3 regions of the Pseudoalteromonas piratica genome follow, and region 1 is predicted to be linked to each of the others. Evidence: predicted binding sites of a transcription regulator. Region 1 holds the regulator's gene; each other region holds the start of a gene.

Region 1 (7,187 bases):
CGCAATCAGTTTGCTGGCGGTGAATCTGGTGCAAGAACCGCACAACCTGCATGGATTGCTTACATGCGTGAAGCGCTTAAAGGAATGCCAAGTGCGCCTATCGAGCAACCGGAAGGTTTAGTCTCTGTTCGTATTGATCGCAAGTCTGGGTTACTTAGTCGAAAAACAGATAAATCATCTCGTTTTGAATATTTCATCAAAGGAACTGCACCAACCCAATTTGCGCAAGAAGAGGTACCTAATTTATTCGACCCTTACGAATCAAATGACGTTGCCACAACTAACGAAGAGTTATTCTAAACATCAAAAAAGCCGCTAATTAGCGGCTTTTTAGTTTTAGTCAATTAATATTGTTACTCAGAAAGCTTGTGACACAACCAGTAAAGGTCAGAGTGTACCCCAGCAGCTGTAACTTCACGGCCTGCACCAGGTCCTTGGATAATCAACGCATTATTTTCATACCATACACTGTTTATAACAAAGATGTTATCGCCAGGGGTCAGTGTAGCAACAGCTGCATTTGGCGAAACTGCTTTAAGGCCCACTTTTGCAATTACTGGTTTAGTCGTGGTGTCTAATTCCGCAACATACCTCAATGTTTTACCATTTTTTTCAGCTTCTAAGGCTAACTCTTCAACAAACTTATCAAGTAAATCTCGTTTTGTTAATGCATCTTGCCACGTACCATTTGCAAGCTCAGTCGGCATCCACGCGGATAATTCAATATCATCAAGATTGAGAGAAAGTCCAAGCTCACGAGCTAGAATCAGTAATTTACGCTGTACATCCCTACCTGAAAGATCCTCACGTGGGTCTGGTTCTGTAAAACCTAACTCTCTTGCCTGCTCAACGAGCTCTGAGAATTTTTTATCAAGTGAATAGTGTGCACCTAACCAAGATAACGTGCCTGAGAATACACCACTTATTTTGGTAATTTTATCACCAGAATTTTGTAGGTCTTTAAGTGCAAAGTTTATTGGTAAACCAGCACCTACACTGGTGTTATAACGCCATAAAAGACCCTTTTCGGTTTGTAGTCGTCGTAAATTTTCATACCAATCTAGCTCTGCAGTACCCGCATATTTGTTAGCCGAAATAATATGACAATCATGTAATGCAAACTCTGGATAAAGTAAACTAAATTGCTCGCTTGCAGTAATATCAATTATCACTTTATGGCCATAATCCAGTTCCTTTATAAACTCGATTAACTGCTCAGAGGTTGTGGTTTTAGCATGCTCATTAAACTGCTCACTTGCACTCGATAATGCAATACCCTGACCATTTAACAGGCTAGAAGTGGAACGTAATAAGCCAACAAGCTTTACTGGGAGTAAAGTATTTAACCGCTCTAGTTGGCTATTTAATTGCGATAAGAAGACTTCTCCTACATTACCAATACCAGCGACAATCACAGCTAACTCTTGTTTTGCACTGATTAATTCGTCGTGTAGCAATGATAAGGTGTCACTTTCTAATAACTGATCACCCAACAAAATTGCAAAGCCATCCTGGCTCCAAGCACCGCGTAACGTCATACTTTGCTTCTCAAGCAATTGCTTTGCGCTTTTAAGTAATTGCGGTTCACTGCCTGGCTCGCTGACAATCGCAACACCTGACACATTTGACTCAATGAGCACAGCGTGTTCTTGATAAAATGCTGCAACCTGCTCACCAAACTGGCTTGGCACTAGTAACAAGGTATTACCATCAACCTCTAATGGCTGCAAAGGATGTTGAAGCAAAATGCTCAACTCTCTAATGCTTTCTTTATTACTATTTGTCAGCTGAAAAACATCGGAACTTGCAAGCGTGGTAAGAAAACGCTTTGCTTTAGCCTGTTCGTTTGCAACCACTTTGGTGCCATCACTGTGGCTGTCGTAGCTACTACGCACAACTAATTTGATATCGCTGTCTTTTAATGGTGTCAATGTTTTAGCATGTAAAACAGGGTTTCCTAGACGGGCAAGTAATTGGGCTTGTTGTTGGCTAATTTTGTTATATTTTACCGCTTTTTCAACTTTGCGAGGATCTGTGCTGTAAACACCCTGTGTATCAGTCCAAATAGTTACGCTATCAGCGTTTAAGTATTTACCAAGTAAGGTCGCACTGTAATCACTTCCATTGCGTCCAAGTGTCACCGTACTGCCGTTTTCATCACTAGCGATAAAACCTGTCACAACATTAAGCTGATCATTTTTCAAAACCTGACAACGGGCAGTATTTTCCTCATGCTTAAGGTTATTTTGTGCAACTATAAATAAATCTCTGCTATCAAAATGGCAAGCAGCAACCTCTATTTTATTTAAATAATGAGCAAGCAAACGTGCAGACCACAACTCGCCATGAGCAAGCAACCATGCCTGCTCTAACTCAGCGCAGCCAGCACGTTGAGAAATAGCATTGATATCATCGATAAAGTGAGCATACACTTCACTTTTATCTCCTAACAGTTCAGCAATTAGTGCGCATTGATGATCTTTTAACAGTGCAATAACTTCGCCAACACCTTTGTGATCTTGATTGTGGTAACAAGACCATAAACGTACAAGCGTATCCGTTGTTTTACCCGCAGCTGAAACAACAACCGCATCACCGCCTTTTAAATGATGGCAAATATTAGCAACTGCATGATAACGCTTGGCGCTGCTTAAACTCGAGCCACCAAATTTATAAACTTGTTTCGTCATTTATTTTATCACCACAATGCAGGTCGCGCGGCACAACACTGGGTTTTAGAATCGCCACCAGCAGCTGTGTTTTTATTAATCGTTTTTGCAAATGCTTGCTCAAGGTCAGCAATTAAGTCTTCAACATCTTCAATGCCAACAGAAATACGAATAAGGGTATCATTTACACCTGCTTTTATACGCGCTTCTGGCGCCATGCCAGCATGTGTCATTGTTGCAGGGTGACAAATTAAGCTCTCAACGCCGCCTAGTGATTCAGCGAGACTGAACTGCTCAACACTAGTTAAAAACTTCGCTGTATCTTCTATGGTACCTTTTATACTAAAGCTCACCATGCCACCGAAACCCTTCTGTTGCGCTTTCGCTAAGTCATGTTGAGGGTGACTTTCAAGCCCTGGGTAGTAAACGGTTTCAACATGCTCACAAGTCTCTAAGTAGCGTGCGATAGCAAATGCGTTTTCTTGGTGCTGTTTAATACGCACATTTAACGTACGAATACCTCGTAGCGTCAAATATGCATCAAATGGCGCACCGGTAATACCAATGTTGTTTGCCCACCAAGCAAGCTCTTCACCTAATTCTGCAGTGCGAGTAATTACAACACCACCAACAACATCTGAGTGGCCATTAATGTATTTAGTGGTTGAGTGAATCACAATATCAACCCCAAATGAGATTGGGTTTTGTAATGCAGGCGATAAGAAGGTGTTGTCTGCGCCAACTAAGGCGCCAACCGAATGGGAAACTTCCACTACTTTGGCAATATCTGTTAGGCGTAAAACAGGGTTACTCGGTGTTTCAATCCATACAAGCTTAGGTTTAATTGCTTTTATCTGTTCATAGCAAGACGCATGTGTAAAATCGACAACGGCTACTTTCAACAGGCCACGCTTTTCTAAACTTGTAAATAAACGATAACTACCACCATAGCAATCATGGGGAATTAAGATTGTATCTTCCGGCGTTAAAATTTGTGTGCATAAGTGAACAGCAGCCATACCTGTTGCTGTAACAATCCCTTTTTCGCCACCTTCTAGTTGAGCCAATGTATCCGCTAAAATATCACGATTAGGATTGCCACTTCGGCCGTAGTCGTAATCACGCTTTTTATCAAAATCTGCGAATTCATAGGTAGTTGATAAATACAATGGCGGTACAACCGCGCCATGATGCTTATCTGCGGTAATGCCATTGCGAACAGCAAGGGTTGTTTGTTTACTCTGCTTCATAACTTTGCTACTTAGATGTTTAGACGTCTAAAAGGTTAAACCACTAAATAGCGGAAGTCAAAACTTTTACACGTCTATATAGCCAAACAAATGATATTTGACTATATATTTTAAAACGATAAAATTTTGCCTCTTACTATACGGGCTATCGTCAAAATTAAATCGTAACAGATATAGGCTAGTACACTTTATGGCAACTGAATGGAACGGTGAATATATTCACCCATATGCGGAACACGGTAAAAAATCAGAACAAGTAAAAAAGATTACCGTATCTATCCCTCTTAACGTATTGAAAGTACTGACAGACGAGCGTACTCGTAGACAGGTAAATAACTTACGTCATGCAACCAATAGCGAATTACTTTGTGAGGCATTTTTGCATGCATTTACAGGTCAGCCATTGCCTGACGATGAAGATTTAAGAAAAGATAATCCTGAGCATATTCCGCAAAGGGTAAAAGAGATTCTTGCTGAACGCGGGTTACCGGTTCCTGAATTAGAAGACGAATAAAAAAAACCTCAGCATACGCTGAGGTTTTTTTTGGCTTTAGCTAGGCTAAAGCATGTAATTTTCTGGCATTTCTATTTGTGCCACACCCGAAGCAACTGCAGCTTCCGCAACAGCACGTGCTACACGAGGTAATAAGCGCGGATCCATTGGCTTAGGTATAATATAGTCTTTACCAAACTCAAGGCTTGATTCACCAGACGCAGATAATACTTCCTCTGGCACAGGTTCTTTAGCAATAGCACGAATAGCGTTAACCGCCGCAATTTTCATTTCGTCATTAATCGCTGTTGCGCGTACATCAAGTGCACCACGGAAAATAAACGGGAAACACAACACATTGTTTACCTGGTTTGGGTAATCTGAACGACCTGTTGCCATAATTAAATCATTGCGCGCTGCATTCGCTACTTCTGGCTTAATTTCAGGATCAGGGTTAGAGCATGCAAATACCACTGGCTTATCTGCCATTAACTTTAGATCTTCTGGAGCTAACAAGTCAGGGCCAGAAACACCTACAAATACATCCGCTTCTTCAATTACATCCTGTAATGTACGTTTATCCGTATTGTTGGCAAACAGCATCTTGTATTCATTTAAGTCGTCACGACGTGTATGAATAACCCCTTTTCTATCGAGCATATAAATGTGCTCACGTTGTGCGCCACATTTAATTAGTAGCTCCATACAAGCAATTGCCGCAGCACCAGCACCTAAACACACAATAAGTGCATCTTTAAGCTTTTTACCTTGAATCTCTAACGCATTTAACATACCTGCCGCAGTAACAATCGCAGTACCATGCTGATCATCATGGAACACAGGAACGCTACAACGTTCTATTAGGGCTTTTTCAATTTCGAAGCATTCTGGTGCTTTAATATCTTCTAAGTTAATACCACCAAAGGTGTCCGCAATATTTTCAACCGTATTGATAAAATCCTCGGTTGTGCGATGTTTAACTTCAATATCAATTGAATCTAGACCAGCAAAACGCTTGAATAAAAGAGCCTTACCTTCCATTACAGGTTTTGACGCTAGTGGCCCTAAGTTTCCTAAACCTAAAATAGCAGTACCATTTGAGATAACAGCAACCATATTGCCTTTTGCGGTGTATTTATAGGCATTATTCGGATCTGCAGCAATTTCACGAACAGGCTCAGCAACACCTGGGCTATAAGCTAATGCAAGATCATTTACGGTTTCTGCAGGTTTAGTAAGTTCAATGCTAATTTTTCCGGGAACGGGTTCAGAATGGTATTGTAGCGCTTTTTCTCTTATGTCAGACATGCGTGCCTTATCCTACGATGTTAAAAGTGAGAGATACTGGTTTAATAGTACGGCATTTAGAGTAAATAGAAGTTAAATGCGGTTATATCTTAACCTAAGACCATAGTTTAATTTACAACCATGAGCTTTGGATATTTTCTGCTAAATCATTACCAGATTGAAGTTAATTCAGATCCGACCAGATTTATCACACGCCCTTTTTTACCCTTACTAAGTACTATTTGACCAACAGATAGTAAAAATAGTGACTATTGAAACCATCTATAATCCAGTATATAGCCATCCACTTAGAATAAAAAGACATAGAAAAAGCATTAAAGATGACAAAAATTCATATTGAAATTAAGATACAAAAAAAAGCACCCGTAGGTGCTTTCTTTAATAAGAACGAAAACGTCTTATTTTTTGCTTGATAGAGCGCCGAAACGCTTGTTGAAGCGATCAACACGACCACCTGTATCAAGCACTTTTTGCTTACCAGTGTAGAACGGGTGACACTCTGAACAAACATCTAAGTGGATGTCTTTACAAAGAGTTGAACGCGTTACAAATTTGTTACCACATGAACAAGTAGCATTGATTGCTTCGTACTTAGGGTGGATACCTTCTTTCATAGTGAACCTCTAATTAGGCCGTATCGCTCTCCAAACCCGAAGTCTGGCACCATACGTTGTTAAACAAAAATATATAGGGCGCGAATTCTAGCCAACAAACTGCGTAATAGCAAGATCTTTAACCACCGTGATTTAAATTAAGTTTAATACTAGCCGCGGATAGCCTGCCGTGATTTAATTTCATAAAATCAGTCGCTAAATAAAAGCTTAATTTCCATGTATCTTGTTGCCGAAGTTGCGTTAAATGTGCCGTTATACCGCAATTTTGATTACTTAATCGAACCCCATATTCAATCAGATATTGCTGTAGGTTGCCGAGTTGCAGTGCAATTTGGTCGCCAGCAACTTATTGGTATCGTAATTAAGCTCAAATCAGACAGCGAATTTATGTCAAAACTAAGGCCTATCTCGAGTTTGATTGATAGCCACCCCATTATCGATGGTCACTTAATCAGCCTTGTTGAGTTTGCCAGTCATTATTATCAAAACCCATTGGGGGAAAGCTATCAAGTTGCGCTGCCAAACCTACTTAATAAAGGTGAGGATCTAGATAAATCTGCAGTTCCCATAATCAAACTAGTTGACCAAAACACTAAGGTAACAGGTAAAAAGCAACGCCAATTAATTGAACACCTTATAGACTCGGGCAGTACTCCTGTCACTGAATTAAGTGCATTAGGTTTTAGCAGCAGCACCGTTAAGTCACTACTAGAAAAATCCATTATTGAAAAAACGATTGAATATAACCGTGATTGGCAATCAAAGCCGTTAGCAAAGGGTGATAAGCCTAAACTCAATCGTGAACAAGCTGTAGCACTTGCAGCTATCAATCAGCAATCCGGTTACACATGCT
Region 2 (7,187 bases), 540 kb from region 1:
AATATCATTTAAGCTTTGTTGTGTTAGTTCTACCTTACGGTTTGCTCGAATATTCATTGGCAGTTGATTGCGCAGAGAATTGAACCCAGAATGCATTTCAGCGGTCAATGCGCGGGCTTTTGCACGGTGCGAGGGATCACTTGGCCAACCTTGGTTTGATAAATAAGTTTCATTGATGTATTCGCATATAGCAAGGGAATCCCACACGGTTATAGTGTTATCTACTAATACAGGTACTTTGGCGATCGGTGCGATATTCTCTAGTGCAACAATAAAAGAGGGGGTTTCTAATTTTAAATTGTGTTCAGTAAAATCGAGGTTAAATTTCTTTAATAAAATCCAAGCTCTTAGGGACCAAGTCGAGTAGTTCTTATTGGCAATATATAAGTCCATAATGGTTCACTTCTCTGTATTTATTTTATGTATAACGCCAAATGTATAGTGTTATTTAAAAACTGAATAGCGCATAATTTTTATATTATCTATCAGATTAGTTGATGTGTTATGGAAATCGATGCATTAAAAAGCTTACTGGCATTTGTCGAAACGGGCAGTATTACTCGTGCTGCGAAACAGGTTAATCGCACCCAATCAGCTGTAAGTATGCAGATGAAAAAGTTAGAACAAGATTTAGGAAAGCGCTTGTTCGAAAAAAGTGGTCGCAACCTTTTGCTATCGAAAGAAGGACACCAACTCGTTGGTCATGCGAAACAACTTATAACTCATTACGATAGCACGTTAAATGCAATTAAATCGCACAATTCAAAACTCCGTATCCGGTTAGGTTGTCCTGACGATTATGCGGATACAATTCTCCCCAAGGTTGTAAAAAAAATGCATGTATTGTGGCCAGATCTAGATCTTCAAATTCGCTGTTTGCCTAGTAACCTTATTCGAGAACAACTTGATAGTGGCGAACTCGACTTAGGCATAGTTACGCGTTCTTTCGACAGTGAAGAAGGTATCGTCATCGCAAGAGATCGTGGCGTATGGGTATGTAATGGTGATACCCGTTTAGCACAGCAAACACCATTACCGCTTGTCACATTTCAACAAGACTGTCGTTTTCACCATGCGGCGATTGAGGGACTGCATAAACAGGCTAAGCAGTTCAAATTAATAGCGATGAGTGGCAGTGTTGCAGCAATGCATGGGTTAGTAAAAGCAGGGCTTGCGATTGGTGCAATGGCAAGCCTAAGTAAAGGTGATTTAGTTGAATTGTGTGATAGTCAATTACCTGACTTACCTGAGATTTTCATTGTGCTCATTAATAATATGCACACGAGCAGCTTTATCTCACAATCACAATTGCAACAGTTAGGCGACAGCTTTGAGCGATAAAGTCATAAATGCACTGTTAGGATCAGCTTGGTAGTCTGCAAAAGGGCCGCACTCGACAAACCCAAATTTAGTATAAAGGTTACGTGCGGCTTGAAAATAGTCCTGTGTGCCCGTTTCAAGCGATAACACTTGATAGTGTTTTGCCATGGCAAGCTCAATAACATGTTGCAGCAATCTTGACGCAACACCCTGGCCGCGGGCTTGTTTTGCTGTTCGCATTGATTTTATTTCAGCGAATGCTGTGTTGTGGTGCTTTATTGCAATACAGCCCAGTAAGGTATTACCATGCCAAGCACTAAAAAATGTAATGTCACTTTGTTTGAGTGCGTTAAGGTCAAGTGCATGAACGCTTTCGGCAGGTGAAGTGGCATACATGTCGTCCAAATGTTCCTGTAGCAACGCAATCACCGAAGAGCTGGATAAATCATCAATTTTAATGTGCATAAAAAGTCTTCTATAAATAATCCAATCACGCTATTCATCTACTATGCCAAATCTTCACATTGTTTAACTTATTGTTTTTATTGGTAGGTAGCTTGTGACAATGGGTGAGTGAATGAGAGCACGATAAATTTTGCTCCCTTTTGGTGCAACTTGTGCTCGGTTCTTAAGCGTCAGCCTTGCATCTTAATTTGCTCTGAGGTTAAGCTTAATAAAATTTATGATAGCTAGTGAGTTATGGAAAAATTTAACGATATTTATTTACGTGCCGCTGAACGTAAAGGTGGCGAAGGCAAATTAGCAATGCTACTGTCAAAACCTCTAAGTAATAAGCAAGTAGCCCAATTACCAGATTCAGCATGGTTATCTGAGTTTACCAAAAAGATTTTTCAAAGTGGTTTTTACTGGTCAGTAATCGAGAAAAAATGGCCTGGTTTTGTAGAGGTTTTTTGGCGTTTTGATGTTGAAGCATTATTAATGATGTCACCTGAGCAACAAGAAAAAGCTGCCAGCGATGAGCGCATTGTGCGTAATTATAAAAAAGTACAAACAGTACAGGCCAATGCTTATATGATTCACGACGTTGCTAGTCAGCATGGCAGTTTTAGCCAGTTTGTGGCGGATTGGCCAAGTGAAGATATTATTGGCCTTTGGCAATATCTTAAAAAACATGGAGCACGGTTAGGTGGAAACACCGGGCCTTATGCTCTGAGAGTGCTTGGTAAAGATACCTTTTTACTATCGCGAGATTGTGAAAGCTATTTGCGCAGCCATAAAATTATTGATGGTGGCTTACAAACGAAAAAATCGCTGGTTGCAATTCAGAGTTTTTTCAATGAATTGCAACAGCAAAGTGGTTTGAGTTACCAAGAGCTCAGCCAAATAGTTTCATTTAGCTGTGGCGACAATGTAGTCGGTATCGGTTAGCGATTAAGTTAACTGCGCGGCACAAACTCTAATACCGTTGCATTAATGCAATAGCGCAGCTGACCATTTGGGCCATCACCAAACACATGGCCTAAATGGATATCTGATTCCACTGCACGAATTTCAGTGCGCTTCATTCCAAAACTATGATCAGGCTTCTCGTATACCGCACCGTCCACTGGTTTAGTAAATGAGAGCCAACCGGTACCCGAATTAAAACGATCTCGTGTATCAAATAAGGCTGCGCCACTGAGTTTGTCAATAAACATACCATCTGGCGTATCTTTAAAAATTTCATACTGTTTGCAAAAACGGTTGTCAGTGCCTTTGTTAAACGCAACATTAAACGCTTCGCTTTCACCGAGCTTAAATGCCCCCACAATTTTGTAAAACTCATCACGTGCGACATAACCTTGGCGTGCAAAGACCTCTTTTCCCTGCTCTAACAAAATAATCGTTGGAGTTGCCCATGTTGGTGTTTTAATTTTCAGATCATGAAGTTGATCGGCTGTTCTAAAGGTGAGAGGGATGGAGCCAGCATACCCTTTAGCTGTTTCAGCTTTAAACTTTTCGCAATAAGGGCAGAATGGCGCATCAACTACCACAATCTGCTTACCCTCTAGCAATGCACTGTTATCAAGTTTTGCGACAGTTTGCTGATTAAATGTCACTCCTGTTCGTAAATCAGGGCAATATCCATTAGGGTTTTTGGCTAGATAATCTTGATGATATTCTTCTGCTGCATAAAATGTCTCGAGCGGTTTTATGCTGGTGGCAATTTTACCGAAACCGGCTTTGCTAAGTAATGATTGAAATTGTCGAGTAACTTTTTTTGCAACAGCTTGTTGTTGTTCAGAATTATATAGAATAGTTGAACGATATTGCGTACCTATGTCGTTACCTTGACGATTGACCTGAGTCGGGTCATGGTATTCGTAAAAGTGCTGCAGTATTTTTTCTAGACTTATTTGATTACTATTGAAGGTCACTTTGACCACTTCCGCATAGTTATCTGGGTTGTATTTATTACTTTTCTTAATGATATTGCGATAGGTCGCTTTAAAGCCACTGCCATCGGCATAACCACTTACAGCATCAATGACACCCTCAAGTGCTTCATATCGTTTTTCAGCGCCCCAAAAACAACCCGAACCTAATACAATTGAGTCAGTGTGATTTGTTTGGGAACTTGCAGCCTGAGCAAGATTGGTAAAACTTAATAAAAACAGGCTCAAACAAAATAGATAGTTCATATTTTTGCCTTCTTAAATTATTTACTACGTAAAAGATAAGACCCGAGATCGCTCGATTTAAATTCATGGCCGTTAAACATCAAAATAAACCGTTTATCAATAAACGGCTGCAAAAGGGCTGCTTGACTTTAAGATGGCTAGCAAACAAACGGGAGTATTTATGAAAAAACTAATTTCAATGGCTATGGCAGTAACGGCATTATCATTAGCGGGCTGCAATGCCACAATGGATGTAAGCTACACACCGGTTACCGAACTGGAAACACATACCAGTTGGGAAATTAATCCGGTGACAGGTTCGTGGGAAGCGGTTGAAAGTACGGTTTATATCAGTGTAAAAGAAAAACAGCACACCTTACCAAAACAATACGATCGTTTTGCAAACAATTAAAAACACATGTTTTGCGCATGAGTTATCATGCGCATTTTGTTAAAAGCGAGAAGTTACTAATAGTGTGACCGAGTTGAACCCTGAATCATTGTTGCCAAGACCTGCGCCCAAGCCAAAGCTGAATGATAAATGTGGATTAAACCAATACTGGGTTTGCAACTCCGTATTATTGTTGTCAAAGTCATTTGTTTGCGCAACAGCCTGAATTCCTACGTACCAATTCTCACTTAAATAATAATCTGCTCGTCCCTGATAGTAACTTTCTTTGCCTGAAATTTGTTTAAATACAAAGTCCCAGCCCTGACCATTCATGATTTTTGTGTAGCGAATGTAGGGCGAGAGGCGCCAATTATTACTTGAGTCTTGATTGCCGATATAATCTGTTTCATTGCGGTAAAGGTAGGTCGCGCCAACACCTAACTGTAAATTGGGGGTGATGTGGTTGCCCAGCTCACCTGCAACTCTTACATAGTGATCATCAAAGTGGTTATCACGAGCATATTCAACCTCACCACGGAAAACTAAATTATTGTCAAAATAATGAGTGTAACCTACATCAATATCATAAAACTCATCTAATACGAGTGCGCGAGTGGTAAGGCTATCGATGCGGTTTATGTAGGCTTTTAGGTTATGAGGACCTCTTACATTTGCGATATCTTCAAATAAATAGGTATAAGCTAACCCTACAAAATGATCATCAAAGTCATAAAGGTCGGATACACCAAAGTCGATTTGATGTTGAATTGAGTCATTCGCTAAGGCAGCATTTGAAGCAAAGAGCAGCGCAAAGGGCAGTAGAATCTTCATGGTTTTGGGTCGTCCTTTTTGTCTGCAGCTTAATGAAATAATTTCTACGTGATAAGTATGTAACTGTTGAAAATTGTTAGATATTGTAAATAGTACATAGTTAAAAATCTAAAACATTAAAAAGAGCTTATATGATCTGGTTTAAAGAGATAGATAAAGCATTATGCGACCAATTGGATAAAGGGTTAAATGGTAAAGGGAGTTTAATGAACACCTTAGGTATCGAAATTTGTGAAATAGGCGATGACTACCTTGTAGCCAGTATGCCCGTTACACCAGACCATCATAATCCGATAGGGATGTTACATGGCGGCGCTAACGTGGTGCTTGCTGAGACCGTTGCGAGCTATGCTGCCAATTTTGTTGTCGATACCGATAAATATTATTGTGTGGGACAAGAAATCAATGCCAATCACATTAAAGCTGCCCGCAAAGGAATGGTGTACGCCACAGCAAGAGCAATTCATTTAGGTAAGCGCACTTCTGTTTGGGAAGTAAAAATTGCCAATCAAGCCGGTGAGTTGACCTGTATCTCGAGAATGACTGCTGCTGTGGTTGAGCGGCGATAATTGATCTATATCTAGTTAGCGGATATTAGCGCTAGCATTTTAACTTTCACTGGCATATATCTTAGCTAGGGGTATATGCCAATGAGTGAAAAAAACCTAATTACACTGCTTAAACTGGTTATTGTGCTTGGTTTGTGTTTAATCGGCTTGGGTTATTATTTAATTAATGTTGCTCACATCGAACAAACGATGGGAATAACAGGCATGATGATTGGCGGTGGGTGTTATGCCTTTGGTATTATCCTTTCTCTTCCTACGAAAATGTATCTGACATTTATTTGGGTAACAGCTGAGCATAGAAATAAGCATAAGCAATAATATGCATTATTACCTTTCGCTATTTTACGTCATACTTAGTGTTATATCTTTTAAAACATAATTTACGCTGTGACCAGATACATTAGTATTCTTTGTCTAATAATGAGCTTTCATCTTGCTGCAAGTGATATCAAAATTGCAGCGGGAAATTTTGCGCCTTATTTTAGGGCTGATACGCAAGTCCATAAACAAGGGCTTTATGAGATTTTAATCACTTCTGCTCTCAGTAAATTATTGTTAAACCCCAAATACATCAATGTTTCTAATGAAGCAATTAAACGGTATTACCAAAAGAATCGTGTCGACCTCGCGATAAACTGGACCGGTGATTTTTCTGGCGAAGGCTATGTATCGGCGCATCGTTTATTTTTTTACAACAGAGCTATTTTAAGGCGAATTAGTGCATGGCAAGGTGCACAGCATATTTTGGCATTAGAAGGCGCACGCATCGCCAGCTTTTCTGGTGCAAGTTTAAACTTTGGAACAGATTACAATACACTCATTAATAACGAGAAAACGCGATATTTTGAAAGTGGCGATCAATACGCAATTAATAAAATGTTGCTGGCAAATAAAGTAGATATACTAATTGCAGATTGGTTAAAGTTTTATCGTTTTGCTAAACCCATGGGGTTGGTAGAAGAGTTTATGGCTTTGGATTTATTGCACAATGAGGGCTCGAAAATTATCTTTAAGGACAAAAAGCTTAGAGATGATTTTGATAAAGTTGTTGAGCAAATGCATGCAAGTGGTGAGTTACAGCAACTCACCCAAGCATGGTTGGCAAAAAATAATTTGCCTATGGTGTCGCATCACTTTTTAGCAAAAAAAAGTTAAATCCCACCACCGTCAGTATGTAAGCCACATTCACGGTTCAGTCCAAAGAAACGTGTTTCTTCTTCTGTCATGCCTGGCTCTAGTTTACGTGTAGTATGTACATCACCCATAGACACATAACCTTGCTCCCAAAGCGGGTGGTATGGTAAATCATACTTGGTTAAATACTGATATACATCACGGCTGTGCCAATCAATAAGTGGATACACTTTCACTGTACCACGGCTGATTTCAAGCACTTGCTTATCTGCTCGGGTAGACGATTGTTGGCGTCGCAGTCCGCTAAACCACGTACCTGCA
Region 3 (7,187 bases), 320 kb from region 1:
TTTTGCAATGCATTGATTTGCTGTGCATGAACTGGAAGCTTTTCCCACGCCAAAATATTGTCTTTAAATAAACTGATAGAGCCAGCAAAGAACACGACAAATAATACGATTGATATAATTAAACCAATCCATGCATGGGCATTTGTTAATGACTTGAGTGTTTGATTGTTCATTTTATTAACTCATCAGCAGTATGGCATTTAGTAAACAAGAGGGAATTAAGACGAAGCTAAGGTGTTTAGCCGCCAAACGCGCCTTTTGGTGAGCAAAAGCCCATACCAATACGCCAGCCCAAATAGGAAAAGCTAAAACAAGCCCGGTAAGTAGTCGGATATCTTCAGCAAGTGGTAGCAGTAAATTTAAGTTGAGAACCAGTGAGATCGACAGTAACAGGCCAAATAAAAAGCCAATAAATGTTTTAGACCACATAATTGACTCCAGCTATTAAACACAGAAGCGACACTATCATTGCATTGAATAGCCACGGACGAGTCACATAAACAGACAAAATGGTGTGGCATACCAGTGCTAACATTAATACGACCACAGCAGCTAACAGTGATGATGCAAAGGCATAGGAAAGCGAAAAAACTAAGCAACCAATCAAAAAGCCTATTAATAACAAACTATTTGCGACTTTTTTATTGATTGAATGTTGAATAATCTGCTGTTTTTCACTGCCTAAATACGCAGCTAAACAACCTAACCAGATAGGGATTATTGCAAAAAAGCTCATGATAATCTAATTGATATTTATTATCATTCAATATTAAATTTTATCGTTGAGCGAAGCAACTATTACCCTGTTAAATATGTAAAAATTTATAACAATTTTAATGAATTACTGATTTTTTTACTTACACATTACTGTTTCGGTAGAAAATAAACTGCTTTTTACCTCTAAATTTCGCTTGGTACAGAGCTGAATCGGCTAACGTAATTAACTCATTGGGTGTGGCATTATTAAGGTGGGTCGATGCAATGCCAATACTAATACCAACATTCAAGTCGCCATTATCAGTATTAATTGCGCTGCTGACAGACTCAATAATTCGTTGAGAAATGGTTTCAATTTGATTTTTAGATAGTTGCTCTTCAAATAATATAACAAATTCATCACCGCCAATGCGGGCAGCCAGATCATAGCTTCTGATGGCACTTTTTAAACGACTCGCGACCTCAACTAACACTTGATCACCAACAGGGTGCCCAAAGTTGTCATTAATGGCTTTAAAACCATCTAAGTCCATATACATTAAATACAGATCAATCGGTTGGCGATCATTTTTATCATTAAATTGGGCCAGTTGGCGAAATAAATACCGGCGATTAGCGAGCGCGGTTAAGTTATCATGAAGTGATTCGTGTTCGAGTTCTTTTTGTAACTCCTTACGTTGCACTATCTCTTTTTTCAAGTCAGATAAACTGCTTTCTAATTCTTGAGTGCGTTTTCTAACTTGTGCTTCTAATTCGGATTGATAGCTTTGCAGCTTATGATTGGCATGCATTAATGCGTGCTGTGTTTTAAATGCATTAAGGGCAGATGAAATAACATGACTAATGGTAAAGAGCACATCAACTATGGTGCTGTCATATTCGTTTTCATTGCGATAAGACTGAATAATAAATGCTCCTAAAAAGGCCTCATGATGTGTGAGAGGAAAGCAGAGCCATTGTTTCGGAAGAGTGCCAAGCATTTTTACTGCACCAGTATCGATTAAATTTTGAATATCAACAGCTTGGTAATTACAGACTTGGTGACTTGATAATGCGTAAGCGGTTAAAGTGTGGTTAAGAGCCTCTTTTTCAATTCCTTGAATGGCATCAAAATCAATATCGTCTTTGACATCATGAAAGTAAGGAAATGTCAGGCGCTCATTATTGTCTTGCAACACAACGTAAAAGTTATCTGCGTACGTTACTTTTTGTAAAATACAATGAATATCCAGCAGAAATTTTTCAATAGAGTCGCAATTATTTAAGCACGCTACAATATCGGTTATGCGTTCTATAACATTCCTTTGTTCTATATCAGTAGGCATAATCACAGGGCTAAAAGGCCATTTTATGAATCACTGTATTTTAAAAATATAGAAGTAATTCGATAAAATACAAAAATCATTTGGACATCTAAACATCTAGAGCTTGATATTTCCGGCTATCCGTTCATAATTAGCCCCAGGTTTGAATAAGAAGTCGTGCAAGTATTAAAATTTTATCCATGAAATGTAATTTTAATACTTCTAGTAGGTGTTTTTACTTAATTCAAGGCAAATTTACACGTCAATAGTGAGTCTATTGCTAGTACATTTAACGCAGAAGTCAGTAAAAATAATCTTTAGAAGCGCATTTGTTATCCATACCTGAGGTTAAAGCCAATCTTCCACAGTTATAAGGATTAAATGATGCCAATCACAGTGCGCGATCAATTGCCCGCCATTAATACATTAAGGCAAGAAAATGTGTTTGTAATGCCGCAAAGCCGTGCGCAAACACAAGAGATCCGCCCAATGCGATTAGCCATTTTAAACCTGATGCCAAACAAGGTTGAGACTGAAGTACAGTTTATTCGTTTGCTGGCTAATTCGCCGTTGCAGGTAAATGTGGAGTTACTGCGTTTAGATACTCACCGTAGCAAAAATACCTCTGAGCAACATCTTGATATGTTCTATAAGTATTTTTCAGAAGTTAAAAACGAAAATTACGATGCCATGATTGTGACTGGCGCGCCATTGGCACACCTTGAATATAGCGATGTTGCGTATTGGCAAGAGTTGAAAGAGATTTTCGACTGGGCTGAACAGCATGTAACGTCTACTTTGTTTTCGTGCTGGGCCGCTCATGCAGGCTTATTCCATCACTATGGCTTAAAGCGCAAACTTAAAGCGAAAAAGCTCTGTGGTGTGTTTAAACATCAACGCTATTTTGAACACGCAGCGTTAACACGCGGTTTTGATGATGAGTTCTTGGTACCACATTCCCGTTATGGCCATATTAATGAAGCCGATATTGCAAACCACAGTCAGCTTGAAGTGATTGCCGGTTCGCCCGAAGTCGGCGCATTTTTAATTAAGAATAAATCGGGCTCGCAGGTGTTTTTAACTGGTCATCCAGAATACGATGCAGATACTTTAAAAAAAGAGTATTTACGCGACCTAGAAAAAGATCAGAATGCGCCTAAGCCAAATAATTATTTTCCTAATGATGATGCCAGCGCTAAACCAAGCAAAACTTGGCAGAGCCACGCCTTTTTATTATTTTCAAATTGGTTAAACTACTACGTTTATCAAACCACGCCATACGATATTAATTTAGTCAGCCAAGACGTAAGGACTAACAACTATGCCGAATAAATCACAGCAGTTAACCGCTGCATTAAAAGCGCGTATTCATATTCTTGATGGTGCAATGGGCACCATGATCCAGAAATATAAACTGGAAGAAGAAGATTACCGTGGTGAACGCTTTGCAAATTGGCATGTGTTGGTCAAAGGCAATAATGACTTACTTAGCTTAACGCAACCGCAAATTATTGAACAAATTCACCGTGAATATCTTGCAGCAGGCGCTGATATTATTGAAACCAACACCTTTAACGCGACTACCATTTCGATGGAAGACTATGAAATGGCAAGCTTAAGTCGTGAAATCAATCTTGAATCGGCAAAATTGGCGCGTAAAGTGTGTGATGAATTTGAAGCACAAGATCCAACTAAACCGCGCTATGTCGCCGGTGTGCTTGGTCCAACATCAAAAACCTGTTCTATTTCGCCAGATGTAAACGACCCTGGTTTTAGAAACGTTACCTTTGATGCCCTTGTTGAAGCCTATATTGAATCAACGCTGGCATTGATTGAAGGTGGCGCTGATTTAATTCTGATTGAGACTATTTTCGATACGCTTAATTCAAAAGCAGCGGCTTTTGCAGTAGAAGAAGCATTTGAGCAAGCAGGTGTTACTTTACCTGTAATGATTTCAGGCACCATTACTGATGCATCTGGCCGCACTTTATCAGGCCAAACAACCGAGGCATTCTACAATTCTATTCGTCATATTAAGCCTATTTCAATTGGCCTTAACTGTGCGCTTGGGCCAGATTTATTGCGCCAATATGTAGAAGAGTTATCGCGTGTATGTGAAACCTTTGTATCGGTCCACCCTAATGCAGGCCTACCGAACGAATTTGGTGAATACGATTTAGAAGCAGGCGAAATGGCAAAAGAGATTATTGATTGGGCTGAGTCGGGCTTTATTAATATTGTCGGCGGCTGTTGTGGCACCACGCCTGAGCACATTAATGCGATGTATCAAGGCACAAAAAATGTAGCACCGCGCCAATTACCCGAACTTGAAGTGCGCATGCGCTTAGCTGGCCTTGAAGCCTGTAATTTAAACTAGGAGCAAACATGACAAGCAGTACAGCAGTATTTACCAATGTTGGTGAACGTACCAATGTTACGGGGTCAGCCCGTTTTAAACGTTTAATCCTAGAAGAAGATTACGAAACCGCACTCGAAGTTGCCCGTGAGCAAGTAGAGAACGGCGCGCAAATTATCGATATCAACATGGATGAAGCCATGTTGGATTCAAAGGCGGCAATGGTACGCTTTTTAAATCTAATTGCGTCAGAACCAGACATCTCTCGTGTACCCATTATGGTCGACTCATCGAAGTGGGATGTCATTGAAGCAGGCTTAAAATGCATTCAAGGTAAGGCAATCGTTAACTCGATTTCACTTAAAGAAGGTGAAGAGCCGTTTATCCAGCAAGCTAAAATCATTAAGCGTTTTGGTGCCGCTGCGGTTGTTATGGCGTTTGATGAAACAGGTCAAGCAGAAACGGCCGACCGTAAATTTGAAATTTGTCAGCGTTCGTACCGTATTCTAGTAGACCAATTAGGTTTTCCGCCTGAAGACATTATTTTTGACCCGAATATTTTTGCGGTAGCTACGGGTATTGAAGAACACGACAACTACGCCGTTGAGTTTATTGAAGGTACGCGCCGCATTAAACAAAATTTACCGCACTGTAAAGTGTCGGGCGGTGTCTCAAATGTATCCTTCTCATTTCGTGGTAATAACCCGGTGCGTGAAGCAATTCACTCGGTGTTTTTATATCACGCGATTAAAGCGGGTATGGACATGGGTATCGTTAATGCCGGTCAGCTTGCGGTTTACGATGATATTCCAAAAGAACTGCGCGATGCAGTTGAAGACGTAGTATTAAATACCGACCCTGAAGCGGGTGAGCGCTTAGTTGAACTTGCGCCTAAATACTCAGGGCAAGGCGTTGAAGCGAAAAAAGAAGATTTAGAATGGCGCAGCTGGCCTGTTGCAAAGCGTTTAGAGCATGCTCTTGTTAAAGGTATTACCGAATTTATTGACGAAGATACCGAAGAGGCACGCCAGCAAGCTGATAAACCAATTCAAGTAATTGAAGGTCCATTAATGGACGGTATGAATGTCGTCGGTGACTTGTTTGGTGCTGGTAAAATGTTCTTACCGCAGGTTGTTAAATCGGCGCGGGTAATGAAGCGCGCGGTTGCCTATCTAGACCCGTTTATTGAAGCGGAAAAAGAAGAGGGCGCATCCAACGGAAAAATCCTAATGGCTACCGTGAAAGGTGATGTACACGATATTGGTAAAAACATTGTGGGTGTTGTACTGCAATGTAATAACTACGAAGTGATCGACCTTGGGGTAATGGTTCCTGCGGAAACCATTTTACGCACAGCGATTGAAGAGAAGGTCGATATTATTGGTCTTTCTGGCCTGATTACGCCATCGCTTGATGAAATGGTGCATGTGGCAAAAGAAATGACACGCCAAGGGTTTGATATTCCGCTACTTATTGGTGGTGCAACCACATCAAAAGCGCATACTGCGGTTAAAATTGAACCGGAATATGACAAAGGCGTGGTGTATGTAAATAACGCATCGCGTGCAGTTGGTGTGGCGTCAAGCTTGTTAAGCAAAACGCAAAAGCCAGAATTTTTAGCCAAGACTACGGCTGAATATGAAAAAGTGCGTGAGCAACAAGCGCGTAAGCGTCCACGCTCAAAACCTGTAACCTTGGCTGCTGCTCGTGCGAATAGCGCACCAATCGACTTCAAAAACTACACGCCTCCGGTGCCGAAACAGCTTGGCGTGACAGAGTTTAAAGATGTCTCAATTGAGACATTGCGTGAGTATATCGACTGGACGCCATTTTTTATGACGTGGTCGCTCGCTGGTAAATACCCACGTATTTTAGAAGATGAAATTGTGGGCGAAGAGGCAAAACAACTGTTTAAAGATGCTAACGAGATGCTGGATGATTTAGCGTCATCAAACAAGCTGCAACCGTTAGGCGTAATGGGTATCTTCCCGGCTAACCGTGTTGAAGATGATATTGAAATTTACTCAGATGAATCGCGCAGCGATGTGCTTGTGACAAGTTGTCAGTTACGTCAGCAAACCGAGAAAAAAGACTTCCCTAACTACTGTTTAGCTGATTATATTGCGCCAAAAGGTACACCAGATTACTTTGGTGCATTTGCGGTAACAGGCGGATTAGAAGAAGATGATTTAGCGGATGTATTCGAGCAGCAGCAAGATGACTATAACAAGATTATGGTAAAAGCTGTTGCTGACCGTCTAGCGGAAGCCTTTGCTGAATATTTGCATGAGCGTGTGCGTAAAGAGATTTGGGGCTTTGCAGCCGATGAAAACTTATCGAACGATGAGCTTATTCGCGAAAATTACCAAGGTATTCGTCCGGCTCCAGGTTATCCAGCCTGCCCAGAGCATACTGAAAAGCAAAAAATTTGGCAATTACTCGATGTTGAAAATCGCATCGGTATGAAGCTGACAAGCTCTTATGCGATGTGGCCGGGTGCTGCCGTTTCAGGTTGGTATTTTTCTCACCCAGATTCGAAATATTTCGCCGTTGCGCAAATTCAGCAAGATCAGCTTGAAGATTATGCGCTGCGTCAAGGCATGAGTCTTGAAGAGGCTGAGCGCTGGCTTGGGCCAAACCTTTAATTGTTAGGGAGATGCTTATCTCCCTTTTTTCAATCTTGTTATCAAGCAATACCTTTTCATCTAAATCAAAAAGAAATGATTACACTTTAGCTTTATCGTTTTTAATTCGCTTTTGCGCTTTTCTTTGATAATACTGTATTAATAATTATATGAGTTTTCAGGCAA

The links. Region 1 encodes MetJ, which represses methionine synthesis genes. Its sites were predicted from a motif close to TAGACGTCTAGACGTCTA; they were not measured.
Region 2: the regulator MetJ is predicted to act here: its motif matches at 4,085-4,102, upstream of msrA (peptide-methionine (S)-S-oxide reductase MsrA).
Region 3: the regulator MetJ is predicted to act here: its motif matches at 2,124-2,141, upstream of metA (homoserine O-acetyltransferase MetA).

What each region holds. Positions count from the first base shown of each region.
Region 1 is NZ_CP009888.1:340,500-347,686, forward strand. It holds gene OM33_RS01460 (penicillin-binding protein 1A) at 1-300, shown strand, start outside; gene metL (bifunctional aspartate kinase/homoserine dehydrogenase II) at 354-2,690, opposite strand; gene metB (cystathionine gamma-synthase) at 2,699-3,919, opposite strand; gene metJ (met regulon transcriptional regulator MetJ) at 4,110-4,433, shown strand; gene OM33_RS01480 (malic enzyme-like NAD(P)-binding protein) at 4,479-5,720, opposite strand; gene rpmE (50S ribosomal protein L31) at 6,119-6,334, opposite strand; gene priA (primosomal protein N') at 6,551-7,187, shown strand, end outside.
Region 2 is NZ_CP009888.1:881,451-888,637, forward strand. It holds gene OM33_RS03960 (glutathione S-transferase family protein) at 1-393, opposite strand, end outside; gene OM33_RS03965 (LysR family transcriptional regulator) at 505-1,341, shown strand; gene OM33_RS03970 (GNAT family N-acetyltransferase) at 1,318-1,785, opposite strand; gene OM33_RS03975 (DNA-3-methyladenine glycosylase I) at 2,020-2,709, shown strand; gene msrA (peptide-methionine (S)-S-oxide reductase MsrA) at 2,718-3,962, opposite strand; gene OM33_RS03985 (hypothetical protein) at 4,123-4,353, shown strand; gene OM33_RS03990 (hypothetical protein) at 4,393-5,163, opposite strand; gene OM33_RS03995 (PaaI family thioesterase) at 5,295-5,732, shown strand; gene OM33_RS04000 (hypothetical protein) at 5,814-6,050, shown strand; gene OM33_RS04005 (substrate-binding periplasmic protein) at 6,153-6,887, shown strand; gene OM33_RS04010 (phosphoadenylyl-sulfate reductase) at 6,884-7,187, opposite strand, start outside.
Region 3 is NZ_CP009888.1:16,342-23,528, reverse strand. It holds gene OM33_RS00105 (PepSY-associated TM helix domain-containing protein) at 1-173, opposite strand, end outside; gene OM33_RS00100 (hypothetical protein) at 178-429, opposite strand; gene OM33_RS00095 (hypothetical protein) at 419-736, opposite strand; gene OM33_RS00090 (GGDEF domain-containing protein) at 858-2,042, opposite strand; gene metA (homoserine O-acetyltransferase MetA) at 2,406-3,353, shown strand; gene OM33_RS00080 (homocysteine S-methyltransferase family protein) at 3,343-4,398, shown strand; gene metH (methionine synthase) at 4,407-7,022, shown strand.